DNA from 4 places in the Arthrobacter sp. SAFR-044 genome. Region 1 is predicted to be linked to each of the others. Evidence: predicted binding sites of a transcription regulator. Region 1 holds the regulator's gene; each other region holds the start of a gene.
The links. Region 1 encodes Rex, which represses fermentation and respiration genes when NADH is low (regulators of the CRP and FNR family bind a similar motif). Its sites were predicted from a motif close to CTTGTGAANNNNTTCACAAG; they were not measured.
Positions count from the first base shown of each region.

Region 2: a site for Rex is predicted at 1,187-1,206, ahead of benA (benzoate 1,2-dioxygenase large subunit). Genes of this name have one in related genera too.
Region 3: a site for Rex is predicted at 3,095-3,114, ahead of ACR65J_RS07400 (glyceraldehyde-3-phosphate dehydrogenase). Genes of this name have one in related genera too.
Region 4: a site for Rex is predicted at 2,999-3,018, ahead of araB (ribulokinase). Genes of this name have one in related genera too.

Region 1 covers NZ_JBPFDN010000006.1:113,755-118,772, reverse strand. The annotation lists gene ACR65J_RS11125 (TlpA family protein disulfide reductase) at 1-83, opposite strand, end outside; gene ACR65J_RS11120 (histidine phosphatase family protein) at 119-799, opposite strand; gene ACR65J_RS11115 (YceI family protein) at 1,017-1,565, shown strand; gene ACR65J_RS11110 (ABC transporter permease family protein) at 1,804-2,631, shown strand; gene ACR65J_RS11105 (redox-sensing transcriptional repressor Rex) at 2,703-3,407, opposite strand; gene ACR65J_RS11100 (glutaredoxin family protein) at 3,418-3,672, opposite strand; gene ACR65J_RS11095 (HAD family hydrolase) at 3,751-4,569, shown strand; gene ACR65J_RS11090 (30S ribosomal protein bS22) at 4,694-4,792, opposite strand; gene ACR65J_RS11085 (helix-turn-helix domain-containing protein) at 4,944-5,018, opposite strand, start outside.
Region 2 covers NZ_JBPFDN010000003.1:94,553-99,570, forward strand. The annotation lists gene catA (catechol 1,2-dioxygenase) at 92-973, opposite strand; gene benA (benzoate 1,2-dioxygenase large subunit) at 1,301-2,686, shown strand; gene benB (benzoate 1,2-dioxygenase small subunit) at 2,722-3,258, shown strand; gene benC (benzoate 1,2-dioxygenase electron transfer component BenC) at 3,382-4,953, shown strand; gene ACR65J_RS05530 (1,6-dihydroxycyclohexa-2,4-diene-1-carboxylate dehydrogenase) at 4,953-5,018, shown strand, end outside.
Region 3 covers NZ_JBPFDN010000004.1:9,452-14,469, reverse strand. The annotation lists gene def (peptide deformylase) at 1-164, shown strand, start outside; gene ACR65J_RS07410 (HNH endonuclease family protein) at 195-992, opposite strand; gene ACR65J_RS07405 (hypothetical protein) at 1,116-1,325, opposite strand; gene ACR65J_RS07400 (glyceraldehyde-3-phosphate dehydrogenase) at 1,401-2,879, opposite strand; gene ACR65J_RS07395 (TspO/MBR family protein) at 3,151-3,684, opposite strand; RNA gene rnpB (RNase P RNA component class A) at 3,729-4,116, opposite strand; gene ACR65J_RS07385 (YaaA family protein) at 4,175-4,939, shown strand; gene ACR65J_RS07380 (zinc ribbon domain-containing protein) at 4,967-5,018, opposite strand, start outside.
Region 4 covers NZ_JBPFDN010000022.1:17,799-22,816, reverse strand. The annotation lists gene araA (L-arabinose isomerase) at 1-329, opposite strand, end outside; gene ACR65J_RS20685 (L-ribulose-5-phosphate 4-epimerase) at 359-1,087, opposite strand; gene araB (ribulokinase) at 1,084-2,856, opposite strand; gene chvE (multiple monosaccharide ABC transporter substrate-binding protein) at 3,125-4,252, shown strand; gene mmsA (multiple monosaccharide ABC transporter ATP-binding protein) at 4,361-5,018, shown strand, end outside.

The DNA.
Region 1 (5,018 bases):
TGCTTGGCCAGCGCGTCCTCCTGGGCGCAGCCGGAGAGGCCCAGGGTCAGCGCAGTCAGGGCCATGCCGCCTGCTGCGAGCATGCTGCGGCGCGAAGGAAGATTGTTGTTGCTCACTGCTAGGCTCCAGGGGTGCTGGCGGCACCGGGAAGAAGGGACGCCGCCGGCTCGCTGTACTCGACCCGCAAAAGCGAGCCGTCGTCGTCGAACACCAGGGACGTAACGGACGTGAGGGTGCACTCGCGCTTCCGCGGGTCATGCCACAGCGGCCGGCCCTCCGCGCTCAGCCGTGCCGCCCAGATTGGGAGCTGGTGGCTGACCAGAATGGCCTCCGGGCCTGTGGCGCCGAAGTCGCCGGCGGCCAGTTCGATTGCCCGCAAGCGGGCGTCCTGCACGGCGGCCGCCACCCGCGCTGCCTGCTGCTTGTACGGTTCGCCCCATGACGGACGGAGCGGGTTGACCAGGTGCGGCCAGTGCCTTGGCCGGCGGAGTTCGGCTTTGGTGACCTTCATGCCCTCGAAGTAGTTTTCCGCTTCGATGATGCGCCCGTCGGTGTGGATCTGCAGGTGCAGCGCTTCCGACGTCGGCCGTGCAGTTTCCTGCGCACGGTCCAGCGGAGAGGCGGCCAGGTAGGTGATCCGGGCGCCGCGCCCGGCGCGCTCGCGAAAGTGTTCGGCAAGCACCCGGGCCATCTCCTGCCCGAGTTCGGAGAGGTGGAATTCCGGGAGCCGTCCATAGAGAACGCCGTCGGGATTGTGGACCTCGCCGTGGCGGAGCAGATGGACAGTGGCTTGGGGCATGTTTACCAGTTTCTCAAAGATGGCGTGCGATCCGAAATCTTCCGTGCGCGCTTTCTACAAAGAGTAGAACCCAAGTTTCTGAAGAAATGTTCCGAAAGCGGGAACAAAACATGCAAACGCATGTTTATACTGGATGCACCAAGTTAGTTGAGACTTCAACCGATGAAGGTTCAACCGCACGATCACAGCAGCAGCATTCACACCAAGGAGCAACATCATGGCACTTCCCGCAGACGTCACCACCGGCACCTGGACCCTGGACAACTCCCACAGCGAGATCGGCTTCACCGTCCGCCACGCGGGCATCAGCAAGGTCCGTGGCCAGTTCAAGGAAGCCGAGGCCACCCTGGACCTTGCCGAAAACGTGGCCGACTCCAAGGTCAACGCCACCATCAAGACCGCCAGCTTCGACTCCGGCGACGTTAACCGCGACGGCCACGTCCGCGGCGAAGACTTCTTCGACGTCGAGCAGTTCCCGGAAATCTCCTTCGTTTCCAACGCGATCGTCGCCAAGGGCGACGCCTACGAGCTCCAGGGCGACCTCACCATCAAGGGCGTCACCCGTCCCGTCGCCCTCGAGACCGAGCTCCACGGTGTGGCCGTCGATCCGTTCGGCAACACCCGCGCCGGCCTCACCGCCGAAACCACCATCAGCCGCAAGGACTTCGGCCTGACCTGGAACGCCGTCCTCGAGGCCGGCGGCGTGCTGGTCAGCGACAAGGTTGCCATCAACCTGGAACTGGCCTTCATCGCCCCCGCAGCATAAGTCTCCCCGTTCACGGACACCCCGGTACCAGGCCAGTCCGGCCTTGTACCGGGGTGCCGTGTTTAACAAAGGGCTCCCAACGCTCGGGTTTACCTCCCGGCCGCGGGCGTTGATCCCGCCTGAATCACCCGCAAGGCAGTCCGCCGGGGGTACGGTGGTCTTAAGCCATGCTGGGGGGAAGGCTGAGGACCGATTCCCGGCAGCCCTACCCGGATCCCGACCTGCAGAAGGAACGCCAATGAGTACTCCTCCCGTCCCGCCTCCCGCGCCCCAAGACCCCCACTCCGGCAATGGCCAGCCAGGCAGTGAGCAGTCCGGCAGCCAGCAGCCTGGACCGCAGCAGCCCCGCTACGGCCAGAACGCGCCGCAATATGGCCAGAACGCTCCCCAGTACGGTCAGAACCAGCCCCAGTACGGATCCCAGCCGCCCGCAGCGCCACAGTACGGGCAGAACGCTCCGCAGTACGGTTCCCAGTATGGCCAGAATGCACCGCAGGCCCCGGGCTACAGCCAGAACCCACCCCAGTACGGCCAGTCGCCTTATGGCCAGTCCCCTTACGCCCAGTACCCTTCAGAGCAGCCGCAGCCGGCCGGCAGCAACGGCATCCCCCAGTTGGTGAACATCTCCTTCTGGCTGCTGATCGCCTCCGCCGTAATTTTTGTCATCGCCATGCTCACCGGCCTTACCCAGCTGGATGACCCCCAGTTCCGGCAGGCCTTTGAACAGCAGGTCCAGGCCAGCGGGGCGGGGGTCACCTACGACGACATCAAGAGCGTCATCGCCGGCACGTTGGTGGTTTTCGCCATCATCGGCGCCGCCCTCTACCTGCTGGTGGCCTTCTTCATCCGCAAGGGCAAGAACTGGGCCCGCATCCTCGGAACGGTGTTTGCAGCGCTGTCCGTACTCGGCCTGTTCGGAGTTCCCACGTTCGGAACGCTGGGTACCGTCCTTGGGATCGCCGCCATCGTCCTGCTCTACCTCCCCGCCGCTGCCCCGTACTTCCGGAAGCAGCAGCCCTTCACCAACCCGTATTCCGGCGGCTTCGGCAACCCTTACGGCCGGTAACCTCCAGCTGTCCAGCGCATCGGCGGCCCGGGATGTCCAGCATCCCGGGCCGCCGCTTTTAATGCTGGCCTCTAGGCTGTCTGACCCGGCGTCTGCGCGCGCTGGGCGTGATAGGCCAGGATTTGCAGTTCCGTGGCCATGTCCACCTTACGGAGGTTGACCCCCTCCGGAACCTGCAGCATCACGGGGGCGAAGCTGAGCACGCTGTGCACGCCCGCCGCCACCACCCGGTCGCAGACACCCTGGGCCACCGCGGCCGGCAGCGCCAGCACCACCATGTTGGCCCCGGTGCGGTGCAGGACTGTTTCAAGGTCGGCCACGTCGCTCACCCGCAGCCATCCCACCTCACTGCCCACTACCATCTGGTCAGCGTCGAAGATGGCGACCACGTCGAAGCCCCGCGATTCGAAACCGCCGTAGCGTGCCAGCGCCTTGCCCAGGTTTCCGGCTCCCACAATGGCCACTTTCCAGTCATGCGTCAGTCCCAGGGCTGCCGCGATGTGGCGGCTGAGGTACTGGACCTCGTAGCCCACGCCCCTGGTGCCGTAGGACCCCACATGGGACAGGTCCTTGCGCAGCGTGGAAGAACTGACGCCGGAGGCTTCCGCCAGGGATTCGGAGGAGACGCGCTCAACTCCTTCGGACAGCATGGTGTTCAGGGCACGGAGGTACAGCGTCAGCCGGGCCACGGCGGCAGGAGGAATCTGCTTTGCCGGTGCGCCCGTGGCATCCGGAAGGCCCGGGACAGGCTGGGACGTTGAATCCAAGGACGTCACTCACATCCCCCTAATTGGCCATGGCGCGCTGCAGGACGCGTTCCAGCCGGGCCTCGTCGATCTTCCAGAAGTCGCGCTGCACCCCGTCCACCAGGACCACCGGGATTTCCTCGGCGTAGCGCTCCCGCAATTCCGGCTGGTTGTCCACCCGCTCTTCGCTCCAGGTAAGCCCCAGCGAGGCAGTGACCCGGCCGACGGCGTCGCGCGCCTCCTCGCAAAGGTGGCAGTCAGCTTTGGTGACCAGGACGACGCGGGGGGTAGCCATGGCTTAACGGTATCGCCGTTCGCGCCGTCCGGGTGACGCCGACGGCGGCCCGGGGGTGGATTGACTAGACTCAAGTCCATGCCCGAGGAGAAATACGTCGCCGTCGTCACGCGGCCGGTTGCTGCGCCGCAGCCCGGTGAAGCGGCGTTTTTCGACGTGGATAATACGCTGATGCGCGGGGCCAGCCTCTTCCACGTAGCCCGGAAGATGCACCAGCGGGGGGCTTTCACCTTGGCCCAGGCCGCCGGGTTCGCGTGGAAGCAGTTCAAGTTCGTGACGCGCGGGGAAAACATCGACGACGTCCATGCGGTGCGCGATTCGGCCCTGACGCTGGCCGCCGGAATCACCGTTGACGACATCAAGGCCCTCGGCGAGGAAGTCTATGACGAGATGATCGCGTCACGGATCTGGCCTGGCGCCAAGGCGCTGGCGGAGCAGCACCTCCGGGTGGGCCGCCGCGTATGGCTGGTGACGGCCACGCCCATCGAAGTGGCAACGGTGATCTCCACCCGGCTGGGCTTGACCGGAGCCCTGGGCACGGTGGGCGAAGTGTCGGACGGCATGTACACCGGGCGCCTGGTTGGCGACATCCTGCACGGCTCGGCCAAAGCCGTGGCCGTCCAGGCCATCGCGGACCAAGAGGATCTGGACCTCAAGCGCTGCTGGGCATACAGCGATTCCTACAATGACGTCCCGCTGCTGTCACTGGTGGGACACCCTGTGGCCATCAACCCGGACGCCAAGCTCCGCCGCCACGCCCGTGACCGGAACTGGCCTGTCTATGATTTCCGGTCCGGCCGCCGCGCTGCCACGCTGGGCCTCAAGGCGGCAACCTTCGGCGGTGCTGTGTATGGCCTCTGGAAAGGCTTCGCCCGCATCCGCGGCCCCCGCATCTAGATGGCAGTAGATGCCGTTTTGAGCGCCCAAAACGACATCTACTGCCAGCCAGTTGGGTGCCGGGTAACAGAAAAGCCCGCCGCCTGGGTAGGCGACGGGCATTTCCACGCTGTTCGAAGTATCTCTACTTCTTGTTGCGGCGCTGGTGACGAGTCTTGCGAAGCAGCTTGCGGTGCTTCTTCTTGGCCATACGCTTGCGACGCTTCTTGATAACTGAACCCACGAAAGTTCCTTACAAACTAGATGCAGTACCTGCCTGATGGGGAATGTCCGTGGACAAAGCTACGAACTGAACAACTGACAGATTCTTACAATGACGTAAAACGTTCCTTAACAGGGTACCGCCTATCGGAGGCGGCTCAGGACAGGCGGTCTCAGGCGGTCTCGGTGTGGCCGTCCACAACGGCGCCCTTAAGGTACTGCTCAACGGCGTTTTCCGGGACCCGGTA
Region 2 (5,018 bases), on a different contig from region 1:
CGGAACTCCTGGCTGGCGCGGAAAAACCGGAGGCGCTCCGAAGCATCAGCTCCGGAGCGCCTCCGTGCGGGGGTAACTCCCAGTTTGCCTGCTACTTCTTCTGGCCCTGCTTTGCCAGGACGTAGTCATAAACTACTTCCTCGCCCTTCCCGTCGGTACGGGGGCGGGGGTCCAGCATCAGTTCAGGCTTCACTGCCGAGGCGATGTCGTCCGCGTTGTGGGGGTCGCCGGGGAAGTACAGCTGCTGCGTGACCGGCTCGTAGCCCGGCGCGGATACCTTGATGTGGATGTGCGCGGGACGCCAGGCGTGCCAGCCCGCGGCGTTGATCAGCTGCCCGCAGGCGCCGTCCGTGGGGATCTGGTAGGGCGCCGGACGCATCGTGTTGATCTCGAACCGGCCGTCGTCGGAGGCCTTGACGGTGGCCCGGAACAGCCACTCGGGCATGCCCGGGGCGTACTGGGAGTAGAAGCCGGCGGCGTCCGCGTGCCAGATCTCCACCTGGGCACCCTGGATGGGGTTGCCGTCGGTGTCGGTGAACTGGCCGGTGAAGCGCAGCGGGGTGCCCTCTTCGTCGTCGCGCATTTCCACGGTGGCGGGCGTCTGGAGTTCCGGAGAGCCGGGAACGTAGTAGGGGCCCTCGATGGTGCCGACGGTGCCGGGACGGTCCTGGGAGTTCACGTCCTCAACGGTGTGTTCAAGCCAGACGTCGAGGAACAGCGGCCATTCACCGTCCGTGCCCACCTTGATCAGCCACGCTTTCAGGGCGTTGTATTCCTCGTAGGTGACCTGGTGCTCGACGACGATGTCGTTGGCGGCCTTGATCAGTGCGCCGGCCAGCAGGCTCACCCGTTCTTTGGATACATCCACGCGGGAGAGCTTGCCTGACGCAGCGAACCGCTCGGTTGCCTTGGAGCCTGCTTCGACGGCGGTGCCTTCGTTTTCAGTGCGGCTGTCCGTTGGGGTTTGGGTCATGACGATGTCCACCTTCTTCATTGAATGGGACAGGAAGGGCTCCTGCTCCCCACGCGGCCTGCGGGGCGGACGTTCCACCTGCCCTGCGCCGCACCGCGTGATCTCGGTCTCAAGCGTAAGCCGGAGATAAGGACGCTACAAATATCAACTAGGCGCCTTTTGAGTCATTATCAGTACATAAAGGCACCCTTGGTGGAACCTAGGTATTTGCCTGATGTGAGGCCAATCACGAGCGGCAAGAATTGCTGGACAACGTCCGCCGCCGAAGCCTTTTCCCGAGTGGACCTCCGCCCATCCGTCCAGCAATCTCCAATGAAGGAGCACGCCATGACCGAGAACCTGATCCATGCCCGCGAGGTCCTTGCAGACGCCGTGATCGACGACCGAGAGAACGGCGTCATCCGGGCCAAGCGCGAGATCTTCACCGACCAGGAGATCTTCGAACTCGAGATGAAGCACATCTTCGAAGGCAACTGGGTGTACCTCGCCCACGAGTCGCAGATCCCCAACGTGGGCGACTACTTCACCACCTACATCGGCCGCACCCCCGTGATGATCACCCGGGACAAGGACGGGAAGCTGAACTGCCTGGTGAACGCCTGTTCGCACCGCGGCGCCATGCTGTGCCGGCGTAAGACGGACAACCGCACCACCTTCACCTGCCCCTTCCACGGCTGGACCTTCAAGAACTCCGGCGAGCTGCTGAAGGTCAAGGACTCCCGGAACGCCGGCTACCCCGAGACCTTCAACAAGGAAGGCTCGCACGACCTCACCACGGTGGCCCGCTTCGAGTCCTACCGCGGCTTCCTGTTCGGCTCGCTGAAGGCCGACGTGCTCCCGCTCGAGGAGCACCTGGGCGATGCCACCAAGGTCATCGACTCGATTGTCGACCAGTCGCCCGAAGGCCTGGAAGTGCTGCGGGGTTCGTCCACCTACACCTACGACGGCAACTGGAAGGTCCAGGCCGAGAACGGCGCGGACGGCTACCACGTCACGGCCGTGCACTGGAACTATGCCGCCACCACCGCGCGCCGCAGCGCCGGCGACTCCGCCAATAAGACCAAGGCCATGGACGCCGGCAAGTGGGGCAAGGTCAAGGGAGGTTTCTACTCCTATGACCACGGACACCTGCTGCTGTGGCAGGAATGGACCAACCCCCAGGACCGTCCGCTCTGGGACCGCCGCGACGAGCTTGTGGCCAAGTACGGCGAGGAGATGGCGAACTTCATGATCAACATCTCCCGCAACCTGTGCCTGTACCCGAACGTCTACATCATGGACCAGTTCTCCTCGCAGATCCGCCACTTCCGGCCGATCTCCGCGGACCAGACCGAGGTGACCATCTACTGCATCGCCCCCAAGGGCGAGTCCCAGGAGAACCGTTCAAAGCGCATCCGCCAGTACGAGGACTTCTTCAACGCCACGGGCATGGCCACCCCGGACGACTTGGAGGAATTCCGCTCCTGCAACAAGACCTACTGGGCCACCAGCGCACCGTGGAACGACATGACCCGCGGCTCCACCCACGAGATCACCGGACCGGATGAGCAGGCGCAGGCCCTGGGCATGACCCGGGTGATCGCCTCCGGCGTGCGCACCGAAGACGAAGGGCTCTACCCCATCCAGCACGGGTACTGGAAGGAAGTCATGGACCGGGCCCTGGCGGAGGAAGAGGAGCGTTCCGCCCTGGAATCCGTTCCCGTCACTGCCTGAGAGAGCCCGCCGCAACCACAGAGAGCGCAGAACCCATGACCAACCTGACCCACACCGCCCCGGCCCTGAAGACCGCGGAGGAGATCGCAAACCTCGAAACCGTCCGGGCGTTCCTCTACCGGGAAGCCCGCCTGCTGGATGACCGCCAGTTCGATGAATGGCTGGAGTGCTACCACCCGGACTCCGAATTCTGGATGCCGGCCTGGGACGTGGACGACCAGCTGACGCAGGACCCCCAGAACGAGATCTCCCTGATCTACTACGACAACCGCGGCGGCATCGAGGACCGGGTGTTCCGGATCAAGACCGACAGGTCATCGGCCACTTCCCTCCCGGAGCCGCGCACGGGCCACAACATCACGGACATCGAGGTGTTGTCGAACGACGGCGGCACGGTGGAGGTGCGCTTCAACTGGTTCACCCTCTACTTCCGCTACAACACGACGGACACCTACTTCGGCACCAGCTACTACACCCTGGACCTCTCCGGCCCGCAGCCGGTGATCCTGAAGAAGAAAGTGGTCCTGAAGAACGACTACATCCACCACGTGGTGGACGTCTACATGATCTGACCTGCCCGCAGCCGGCGCCCGGGACGAACGGGCGCCGCACGGCAGCTCCCACCCCTGTGCCCGACGGGCACGCCCCAACTTTTCCCGGACGCGACGACGCGCCCGCCCAGTCAGGAGGACCCCATGGGCCACAAAGTAGCCCTCAGCTTCGAAGACGGCGTTACGAAAGTCATCAAGGTCGGCGACTATGAGACCGTCATGGACGCGGCCTACAAGGCGCGCATCAACATTCCGTCGGACTGCCGCGACGGCGCCTGCGGCACCTGCAAGGCGTTCTGCGATTCCGGCTCCTTCGACCCGGGCGACTTCATCGACGACGCCATGACGGAGGAGGAACTCGAAAAGGGCTACATGCTGACGTGCCAGGCCGTCCCGGAGTCCGACCTGGCCATCCAGATCCCGGCCACGTCCGAGTCGGCCAAGACGGCGGCCGCCACCTTCAGCTCCACCATCAAGGAGCTCAACCGGCACACGGACACCACGGTCTCTTTCACCCTTGAGGTGGACAACCGCGACGCGCTCGCCTTCCTCCCCGGGCAGTACGTCAACCTCAAGGTTCCCGGCACCGACGCCGAGCGCTCCTACTCCTTCAGCAGCGGCCCCGAGGTCCAGGACGCGTCCTTCATGGTCCGCGTGACCCCGCAGGGCGCCATGTCCGAGTACCTGCGCGACCGCGCCGCGGTAGGCGACGCCATCGAATTCACCGGCCCCTACGGATCCTTCTTCCTGCGCGAGCCGAAGCGGCCCCTGCTGCTCCTGGCCGGCGGCACCGGCCTGGCCCCGCTGCTGTCCATCCTGGAGAAGCTTTCCGAGAACCCGCCGTCCACCCCGGTCCACCTCATCTACGGGCTCACCCGCGAGGCGGACATCGTGGGCCTGGACTGGCTCCGCGCCTACGAGGCGAAGCTGCCCGGCTTCACCTGGGACTACATCGCCTCCGAGCCCGGCACCTCCGCCCCGCACACCGGCTACGTCACCCAGATCATCGAACCGAAGCACCTCAACGACGGCGACGTGGACATCTACCTCTGCGGCCCGCCGCCCATGGTCAACGCCGTCTCCAAGTGGCTGGACATCGAAGGCATCAAGCCCGCCAACTTCTACTTCGAACGTTTCGCGCCGAAGGAGACCACCGGGGGCGACGCCGAAACCGGCGCCCCCGCACCGGCCGGGAAGATCCAGGCCGAAGGCGACACCATGAGCCGCGGCGAGGCCGTGTCCTCGCTGGAGACCGGCCGGCTGGACTTCCGCAAGGAGGACAGCTTCGCCCAGCTGGACGCCCGCATGGGCCTAGAGCTTGCGGTCAGCGAACTGCTGCTGGGAAGGCTCAGTGAACAGCAGCTGCGCCAGTTCCGCCGGCTCGCGGAAGCCACCACCGGCTCGGTGCAGGGCGGGAACATCACCGACCCCGAGGAGTTCGCGCGCACCAACGAGGAATTCCACGAGTACCTCTTCATGGTCTGCGACAACCCGATGCTCCTGGAGTCCTACCGGCGCCTGGACGTCCACGCCCAGATGGCCGCGGCCTTCGAGGCCGGCACGCCGATCTTCGAACGCGTCACCCAGGACCACCTTGAGATCGTGAATGCCTTCGAACGCGGCGACAAGGACCACCTGCGCGCCGTCATCACCGCCCATGCCCAGGACGCGAAGGACACCATGGCCGGGGCCATCGACGCCAAGGCCGCCCGCTGATGGCTGCGCCGTACGCCGGGCAATACGTGACCCCGGGCAGGTTCGGCGGCAAGGTCGCCGTTGTC
Region 3 (5,018 bases), on a different contig from region 1:
GGGTCATCCAGCACGAGTATGACCACCTGGACGGCAAGCTCTACGTCAACCGGCTGATGGACCGGTATTCCCGCAAGGCCATGAAGCAGGCCAAAAAGAACGGTTGGGGCGTGCCGGGGCTGACGTGGATGCCCGGCGTTGACCCGGATCCGTTCGGCCACTGACGCCACTGGCCCCTGCCTGGCGGATGCCGTTCAGCCTGCGGTGACGGTCTGCTGCTGGGGGCAGGAGGCAAGGACGCGCTTCATGGCGTCCTTTTCGGCGTCCGTCACCCAGAGCCCGTACGCAGCCTTCACGGAAATCTGCCGGGCCACATAGTGGCAGCGGATCGCCGTGTTTTTCGGCAGCCAGGTGGCGGCGTCCCCCGCGCTTTTTTGCTGGTTGGCGGCGCCGTCCGCGGCGATAAGGTTCAGGGGATCGTTTGCCAGGCTCTGGCGTTCCTTCGGACCCAACCGCTGGGCGCCCTTTTGCCAGGCATCACCCAGTGCCACCACATGGTCGATCTGGACCGCACGGCTGCTGTCGGAACCGCGCCGGAAATCGACGTCCTGGCCTGTATACGGTTCCCGGAAGTGCCCGGCCGTTACCTTGCAGGACGATCCCTCGGAGAAGACAACATCAGCGAGGTCCCTGCGAAGTATGTCATTGCGGGTGTCGCAGCCGTTCCGGTCAACATCGAGCCATGCCTGGCCGAAGGCTTCCCGGCTGTAATCGGTGTTGGGCGCCCTGCCCTTCACGGCCAGGCCGTCCAGGGCCGCGAGGGCACTGCCGCCCGGCACCGGATTGGGCTCCTGGACCGGTTTCATCCAGGCGGCGTCGAAGACCGGAGCTTCCGTTGGCCCGTCCCCCGCGGGTCCGCCGGCCGCGAACTGGCCAGCGGTGAAGAACCAGAACAGCGCGGCAATGATGGATACGGCGGCGGCGGCAAGAAGCGCCCAGGCCTGCCGCGAACGGCGGCGTGCGCGGCGGTAGGCGGACCAGCTGATGGTCACGGGGCGGGCGCCGGGAGGCGAAAGTCAGGCACCCCAAGAGCCTAGGACAAAGGGCACGCCCGGCCGCTGATATCCACACTGTTGGGGACGAGTGATGGGTCACAAGGCCGTGCGGCCGGCGGGTTACTGTTCCCTGGTGACCCTTCTCAGGTCTTCTTCCGCGATGGCCAGCAGGTTCTCGAGCTGGCGCACCCGCTCATCGGTGACGTCGCCGGTTTTCTGGGCGGCACGGGCGCGTTCCAGCAGCCGCACGGCTTCCTTATGGTTGGCTTTGGCCACGTCCAGTGCGTGCTCGAGGGTGGTTTCGTGCTGAAGTGTCGATTCGTTGTCCATGCCACCAGTGTGGTCCCGTTTCCCGGCTGATTCCAGAGAATCAGCCGGGAATTCGCAGGATGCCGGCGGATTTGGCTAGACGGCGATCGCGGCCAGGGCGGCCGCGCTTTCCTTGGCGGGGAACGACGGCGGGTTCACGCCTGCCATCTCTTCCATGACGCGGACCACCTGGCAGCTGTAGCCGAACTCGTTGTCGTACCAGACGTAGAGCACCAGGTTCTTGTCGGTGGACACGGTGGCCAGTCCGTCCACGATGCCGGCGCGGCGGGAGCCCACGAAGTCCGTGGAGACGACCTCGGGCGAGTCGATGTAGTCGATCTGCTTGCGCAGGTCGGAGTGCAGCGACATTTCGCGCAGGTAGTTGTTGACCTCGTCCTTGGTGGTGCCGTTTTCAAGGGTGAGGTTCAGGATGGCCAGGGATACGTCCGGGGTGGGGACGCGGATGGAGCTGCCGGTGAGCTTGCCCAGGAGTTCGGGCAGGGCCTTTGCCACTGCTTTGGCGGCACCGGTTTCAGTGATGACCATGTTCAGTGCAGCGGAGCGGCCGCGGCGGTCGCCCTTGTGGAAGTTGTCGATCAGGTTCTGGTCGTTGGTGAAGGAGTGGACGGTTTCGACGTGGCCGTGGACCACGCCGAACTTGTCGTTGATGGCCTTCAGGACCGGGGTGATGGCGTTCGTCGTGCAGGACGCCGCGGAGACGATCTTGTCCGTGTCGGTGATGTCCCGGTGGTTGATGCCGTGGACGATGTTCTTCAGCTCACCCTTGCCCGGTGCGGTCAGCAGGACGCGGGCGACGCCCTTGCTCTGCAGGTGCTGGGACAGGCCTTCGGCGTCGCGCCAGCGGCCGGTGTTGTCCACCACCAGGGCGTTGTTGATGCCGTAGGCGGTGTAGTCGATGGTGGCGGGGTCGTTCGAGTAGATGACCTGGATCTGGACGCCGTTGGCCGTGATGGTGTTGGCGGCCTCGTCGATGCGGATGGTGCCCTCGAAGGACCCGTGGACCGAGTCGCGGCGCAGCAGGCTGGCGCGCTTGGAGAGGTCGTTGTCGGAGCCCCGTCGGACCACGATGGCACGCAGGCGCAGGCCGTGGCCGCCGCCTGCCTTTTCGATGAGGAGGCGGGCCAGGAGCCGGCCGATGCGGCCAAAGCCGTAGAGGACGACGTCGGTGCTGGTGCGGTCGTCGCCGCCGCGCTTTCCGACGATCTCGGCGAGCTCTTCGCGGAGGAATTCCTCCAGGGTGGCGCCGTTGCCTTCTTCCTTGAACTTCTGGTTCAGGCGGGCGATGTCGATCGCGGCGGCGCCAAGCTCAAGTCCGGCCAGCGTGTTCAGCAGGGGCGCCGTGTCCTCCAGGAGCAGTTCGTCCTTGCTCATCCGGCGCGCGAAGCGGTGCGCCTTGAGGATGTTCATGGTGGACTTGTTGATCAGGCTCCGGCCGTGGATGCTGGTCACCACGTTGTTTTCGCGGTACAGCCTGCCGATCACCGGGATCATGGCCTCGGCGAGGGCCTCCCGGCCCATCCACGTATCAAGACAAGAATCAGACGTCTGGCTCACAGAAATACCTTCCTCGGTTCAGCCGTGTACGTCGTCGTACACGGATGTAGGCCACCTGATGATGTCCAGGGGCACCGGCGCCTGCAGGGATGGCCCCCAGGCACCTGGATCGCGTGCAAAGAAAAACCGCCGGCTGCGGGCGCAACTTTCGGCGGTAGAACTCCTGCGTCCGGGATCCATTCTAATTTGGCGCGCTGCAGGGAGCACGCCCGCGCTGCGTGAAATCACTCACATGGCCCGGGAGGCCGCGAAGCTGCTGCGGCTGCTGCCCTCAGTTGTGGATAGCGGAGTAGAGGTTCAGGCTGGCGGAGAACACCAGCCAGGAAAAATACGGCAGCACCAGGTACCCGGCGGCGGCGTCCACCGGGCCGAACCGCAGGATCAGGAACGCCAGGGTTGCGGTGAGCGCACAGATGACCGCGAAGGCAACCCACAGGGCCACCACTCCAAGCATGGGATACATGGCGAAGAAGGTTGCCGGCCATGCTGTGTTGAGCAGCAGTTGCACCACATAGCCGGCCAGGGTAGCCCCGGACAGGCGCCCTTTGCGCCAGACCAGCCAGGCGGCCGCCGCCACGCCCGCGTACAGCACCATCCAGGTGGTGCGGAACATCCACGACGGCGGCATCCACGGCGCTTTCAGTGAGCCCGCGTACCAGCCGTTGGAGTTAAGGATGATGGGAACCGAGGCGAGTACCCAGGCCAGGGCGGACAGAGCCAGGAAACCGGCAAGGGCAATAACCTGTGAACGGATGCCGGGAATGCCCCCTGCGGGTGCGGGACGGGTTTCAGGAATAACGGGCACGATTCAGGATCCCCGACGCATAGGGTGTGGTCAAAGGCGGTTTAAGGATGGGACAGCCGATACGCCGGGTTCTGTTCTCCCCTGCCGTTACCGGAAAGGGAGCGACGGCCATCCATCTACGAGTACCGTTGCCGGCACCCTCCAGCGGCCTACCCGGACACTCGGGCGGGCAGCCCTCGAACGTGTCCTGTCTGGCCTTGCTCCGGGTGGGGTTTACCTAGCCTTCCCGGTCACCCGGGAAGCTGGTGGTCTCTTACACCACCGTTTCACCCTTACCTGCCCTTCCCGGCCGTGGCCGGAAATGCAGGCGGTCTGTTTTCTGTGGCACTGGCCTGCGGGTCACCCCGAGTGGGCGTTACCCACCACCCTGCCCTGCGGAGCCCGGACGTTCCTCGAGCCACTTGCGTGGCGCGCGGCCGTCTGGCTGTCCCATCCGGGTCCCAGTCTACCGGCGCCAACGCACCCCTTTTGCCGCCGGTAGGATCGGACGGTGCTGATTCTGCTTCCCCCTTCCGAAGGCAAGACACCCGCGCTCCGCGGCCCCGCCGTCGACTGGTCCGCCCTGGGCTTCCCGGAGCTCAACCCGTACCGGGCCAAGGTCCTTGAGGCGTTGGGAACGGTCAGCGCACATCAGGATGCCCTCGCCCTGCTGGGCGTCGGGGCGTCACTGCGCGACGACGTCGAACGCAATACGCGCCTGCACGCCGAGCCCGCGGCACCGGCGCACAGCATCTACTCAGGCGTCCTGTATGACGCGCTGGGATACCGGAGCCTGACGCCGGCCCAGCGGCGCAAGGCCGATGAATCGGTGCTGGTGGTGTCAGCCCTGTGGGGTGCCATTCGCTTCGGCGACAGCGTCCCCGCCTACCGGCTCTCCATGGCTACGGCACTGCCCGACGTCGGCCGGCTGGCTCCCTTCTGGAAGGCGCAGCTTGGCGACACCCTGGGCGCCGCAGCCCAGGGGCACCTCGTGGTGGATTGCCGGTCCAGCACGTATGCGGCGGCCTGGGCACCGCCGCCGGAACAGACCGTCTCGGTGAATGTCTTCACCGAGAGCGGCGGAGTGCGGAAAGTGGTGAGCCATTTCGCCAAGCACACCCGCGGCGAACTGGCGCGGCACCTGCTGGTTCGCCGCGGGAAAGCCCCCGCCGCGGCGTCGGACCTTTTGAAGGCTGCCCGCGAAAAGTGGCAGGCCGAGCTGGTGCCGGGGACCGCCCGCAAACCGCACGCCCTGAACATCATCCTGCCGGGCTGACCGCCCGGCAGGATGCATGCCGGCTGCTTAGGACCACTCGTCCGAGCGGACCAGGATGGCGCCGGAGTCCGGGCAGAAA
Region 4 (5,018 bases), on a different contig from region 1:
GTATGCAGGTGCAGCAGGGGCTTGCGCAGCAGGTCCAGGCCCTGGATCCACATCTTGGCCGGGCTGAAGGTGTGCATCCAGGCCGTCACTCCGATGACCGAGTCATCCGAGTTCGCCTCCAGCGCGGTGCGCCGGATGGCATCGGAGTCGGTCAGGACCGGCTTCCACACGATCCGCACGGGAACCGACGAGGAGGCATTGAGCTGGTTGGCGATCTCCTGCGATTGGGCGGCCACCTGCTTGAGGACTTCCTCCCCGTAGAGGTGCTGGCTGCCCGTAAGGAACCAGACTTCGTAGCCGTCGAGGGACGTGGTTGCTGCGGTGCTCATGAATTCTCCTGGGAAGAGTTTTGGGCCGGTTATTGGCCGTAAACGTTCTGGTAGCGGGCGTAAAGGGAGTCGATGTGGTCCTGGCCGATGGGCAGCGGCTCGCCCAGCTGCCGGGAAACGTGCACGGTGCGGGCCACTTCCTCGCACATGACAGCGGCCTTCACGGCGGACCGGGCGTCCTTGCCGATGGTGAACGGGCCGTGGTTCTGCATCAGGACCGCAGGGGACTTGGAATTCTTCAGCGTTTCCACGATGCCGTGGCCGATCGAGTCGTCACCGATCAGCGCGAACGGGCCCACGGGGATGGACCCGCCGAACTCGTCCCCCATCATGGTCAGCACGCACGGAATGGCTTCTCCCCGGGCAGCCCACGCGGTGGCATACGTGGAGTGCGTGTGCACCACCCCTCCCACCTCCGGCATGTGCCGGTACACGTAGGCGTGCGCGGCCGTGTCCGACGACGGCGACAGCGCGGGATTGCCCCAGTCCACCGTGCCGCCCCCACCAAGGTTGGTGCCCCTGACCGGGGTGCCATACAGGTCGGTGACAATCATCTGCTCCGGGGTCAGGTCCTGGTACGAGACGCCGGAGGGCTTGATGACCATGAGGTCGGTGCCGGGAACGCGGGCCGAAACGTTGCCGGCGGTCCACACCACCAGTCCGTACCGGGTCAGCTCCGCGTGCAGGGCGCACACCTCCGCCCGGACCCGGGCAATGGTTTCCAGGAGACCGGTTCCGGCGCCTGTTCCGGCGGTCATGCGGACACCCCCACGGGTGCTTCGGACACGGCGCCTGCGCCAGGCTGGGCCGCTTGGGCGGCTTTGCGCTGGATGGCCTTGAGCCGGTGCATCACGTCGTTACCGCCCCGGCCGAAGTAGTCGTGGAGGGCCTTGTATTCCTGGAACAGTTCTTCGTAGGCGGCCGCGTTTTCGGGAATTGGCGTGTAGACCTCCCCGGGCTCGGCGCCCATGGCCGCGGCGGCCGCACGGATGTCCGCGTATTCGCCCGCTGCGACGGCGGCGTGGATGGCCGATCCCAGGGCCGGACCTTGTTCCGAGCCGATGGTGGACAGCTGCAGGCCGGTGGCGTCTGCATAGATCTGCATCAGGAGCCTGTTCTTGAGCAGGCCGCCGGCCACGATGAATTCCTTGACCGGGACCCCGGCGTCGCGGAAGGCGTCCACGATGGTGCGGGTTCCAAAGGCTGTGGCTTCCAGCAGCGCGCGGTAGGTATCCTCCGGCCTGGTGGCCAGGGTCTGGCCCACCACCATGCCCGAAAGCTCGTGGTCCACCAGGACCGAACGGTTGCCGGAATGCCAGTCGAGCGCGATCAGGCCGTGCTGTCCGATGGCCTGCCGGGATGCCAGTTCGGTGAGGTACTCGTGAATCCCCAGTCCGGCGTCCTTGGCAGCCTGGTGATATTCGGGCGGGACGCCGTACTTGGTGAACCAGCCGAAGATGTCGCCCACGCCTGACTGTCCGGCCTCGTAACCCCACAGGCCCGGCACGATTCCACCATCCACGGCACCGCACATTCCCGGCACCTCGCGCAGCTCGCTGCCGTTCATGACGTGGCAGGTGGAGGTGCCCATGATCGCCACCAGCTGGCCGGATTCCACAGCCTTCGCGGCCGGGGCCGTGACATGGGCGTCAACGTTTCCCACGGCCACCGCGATGCCCTCCGGCAGCCCGGTCCAGGCCGCTGCCTCCGCCGTAAGGGTGCCGGCGGCGTCCCCCAGCTGGCCGATGGTGTGCTCCAGCTTGGAGCTGACAAAGTCCTTGAAGTCCGGGTTCAGGGCGGCCAGGAACTCTTCGGAAGGATACCGGCCATCCTGGTAGATGCCCTTGTAGCCGGCAGTGCAGGCGTTGCGGACATACCGGCCGCAGAGCTGCCAGACGATCCAGTCCGCCGCCTCCACCCAGTGGTCCATCGCGGCGTAGGCCTCCGGGTCCTCCTCCAGCAGCTGCAGCCCCTTGGCGAACTCCCATTCAGAGGAGATCAGGCCCCCGTAGCGGGGAAGCCAGTCCTCCCCCCGTTCGGCGGCAAGCCGGTTGATCCGGTCGGCCTGGCCCTGCGCAGCGTGGTGGCGCCAGAGCTTCACGTAGGCGTGCGGGCGGTTGGCGAAGCCGGGCAGTTCGTTGAGGGGTGTGCCGTCCGCCTTGACCGGGACCATGGTGCAGGCAGTGAAATCCGTGGCAATGCCGACGACGGCGGCAGGGTCGATCCCGGCGTCCGCCACCGCGGCGGGGACGGCGGTCCGCAGGACCTCCCGGTAGTCGTTGGGCACCTGCAGCGCCCATTCCCCGGGAAGCCTTGCGGCTTGTCCGTCGGATCCTGCGCCCGCTGGGTCCTTGGGCAGGGCATCGGTAACCACTGCGTGCGGATACTCATGGACCGCACTCCCAAGTTCCTTGCCGTCACGGACCCGCACCACCACGGCACGGCCTGAAAGGGTTCCGTAGTCCACCCCAATGACGCAATGGTCATGGCGGGACTCGGAGCTGGAAGTGAACAGCGCATCTGGCATGGGGTTGCCTCCGTCCGGGAGGCATGGGCCTCGTTACCGGGTTTTGTAGGGGTCAGGGTGGAGCTACGTGCTGCAGCAAGTGTGAACGCTAACAAACCAGAAGTCAATGAACCCGAAAGGTTTTCGAAATTCCCGTCGCGCACTCTTGTTAGCGTTCACAAATGGGTCTATATTGAACCGACACATCAACAATGTGGCCAGGACCAGGGAGCAGCGGTGCTGCCCGGTCCACCAACACTTCGCGGCAGTGCTGCCGCGGAAGGAGAAAATGGTGAGAATCAAAAAACTGATGGGCGCGGTGGCCCTTGTCCTCGCCCTGACGGTGGGCGCCACCGGTTGCGGCTCCCGTGGCGGGGCCAGCGAATCCAGCAGTGCCGCCAAGCCCAGCGATTCGCTGGTAGGCATTTCGATGCCCACGCAGACGTCCGAACGGTGGATCGCTGACGGAGCGAACGTGGAGAAGTCCCTGAAGGACCTCGGCTACAAGACGGACCTCCAGTTCGCCAATGACGATATCCCCACCCAGGTTTCGCAGATCGAGAACATGCTGACCAAGGGCGCCAAGGCCCTGATCATCGCCGCCATTGACGGCACCACCCTGACTGACGTCCTGGCCAAGGCCAAGGAGCAGAACGTCAAGGTCATCGCGTACGACCGCCTCATCAACGGCACCCCGAACGTCGACTACTACACCACGTTCGACAACTACACCGTGGGTGTCCAGCAGGCCACCTCGCTGCTGACCGGGCTGGGCCTCGTCGATGCCACCGGCAAGAAGGTGGACGGCAAGGGCCCCTTCAACATCGAGCTCTTCGCCGGCAGCCCCGACGACAACAACGCCAACTTCTTCTGGACCGGCGCCATGGACACGCTCAAGCCGTACCTGGATGCAGGCACCCTGAAGGTCCCCAGCGGCCAGACCAAGTTTGAGCAGGCAGCGATCCTTCGCTGGCAGGCACCCGTGGCCCAGAAGCGCATGGAGGACATCATCACCTCCGCCTACAGCTCCGGCACCAAGCTGAACGGTGTCCTGTCCCCGTATGACGGCCTCTCCATCGGCATCATCTCGGCCCTCACCAGCACCGGCGGCTACGCCAAGGGAAGCCTGCCCGTGGTGACCGGCCAGGACGCCGAAAAGGGTTCCGTGAAGTCCATCATCGCCGGTGAGCAGTACTCCACCATCTTCAAGGACACCCGCCAGCTCGGCGCCCAGGCCGTCAAGATGGTCGACGCCGTCCTCAAGGGCCAGGAAGCGGAAACCAACGACACCAAGACCTACAACAACAAGGTCAAGGTTGTCCCGGCCTTCCTGCTGAAGTCCGTGATCATCACCAAGGACAACTACAAGAAGGAACTGATCGACTCGGGCTACTACACCGACGCCGACGTCAAGTAGTCAGCGTCCGGGGGCTGTGGCCGGGCCGCGAGTCCGGCCGCAGCCCCCTCCCGCCGCCTCCTGCAGCAGCAGGAAGGCCCAGCTTCGACCAGTCAGTGGGAATTGACGATGAACACACCCATTCTTCAAATGCGAGGAATCACCAAGACGTTCCCGGGCGTAAAAGCCCTCCAGGACGTCACCCTGGATGTGAACCGTGGAGAGGTCCACGCCATCTGCGGTGAAAACGGAGCCGGCAAATCAACACTCATGAAAGTGTTGTCCGGCGTCTATCCACACAACACCTTCGAGGGGGAGATCCTCTTCGAAAACGAACCCTGCAACTTTTCCAGCATCTCCGACAGCGAGAAGCGCGGGATTGTCATCATCCACCAGGAACTGGCCTTGAGCCCGTACCTGTCCATCGCCGAGAACATCTACCTTGGCAACGAACAGGCCACCAACGGGTGGGTGGACTGGCGCAAGACCAACCTGGAGGCAGCCCGGCTGCTGGCCCGCGTCGGCCTCGACGAAAACCCTGTCACCCCCGTGCAGCACATCAGTGTGGGCAAGCAGCAACTGGTGGAAATCGCCAAGGCATTGTCCAAGGAAGTGAAGCTGCTGATCCTGGACGAGCCCACGGCCGCCCTCAATGACGAGGACTCCGGCCACCTGCTGGACCTGATCCTCCACCTGAAGGGCCAGGGCGTCACCAGCATCATCATCAGCCACAAACTCAACGAGATCCGCAAAGTGGCAGATGCCGTCACCATCATCCGGGACGGCA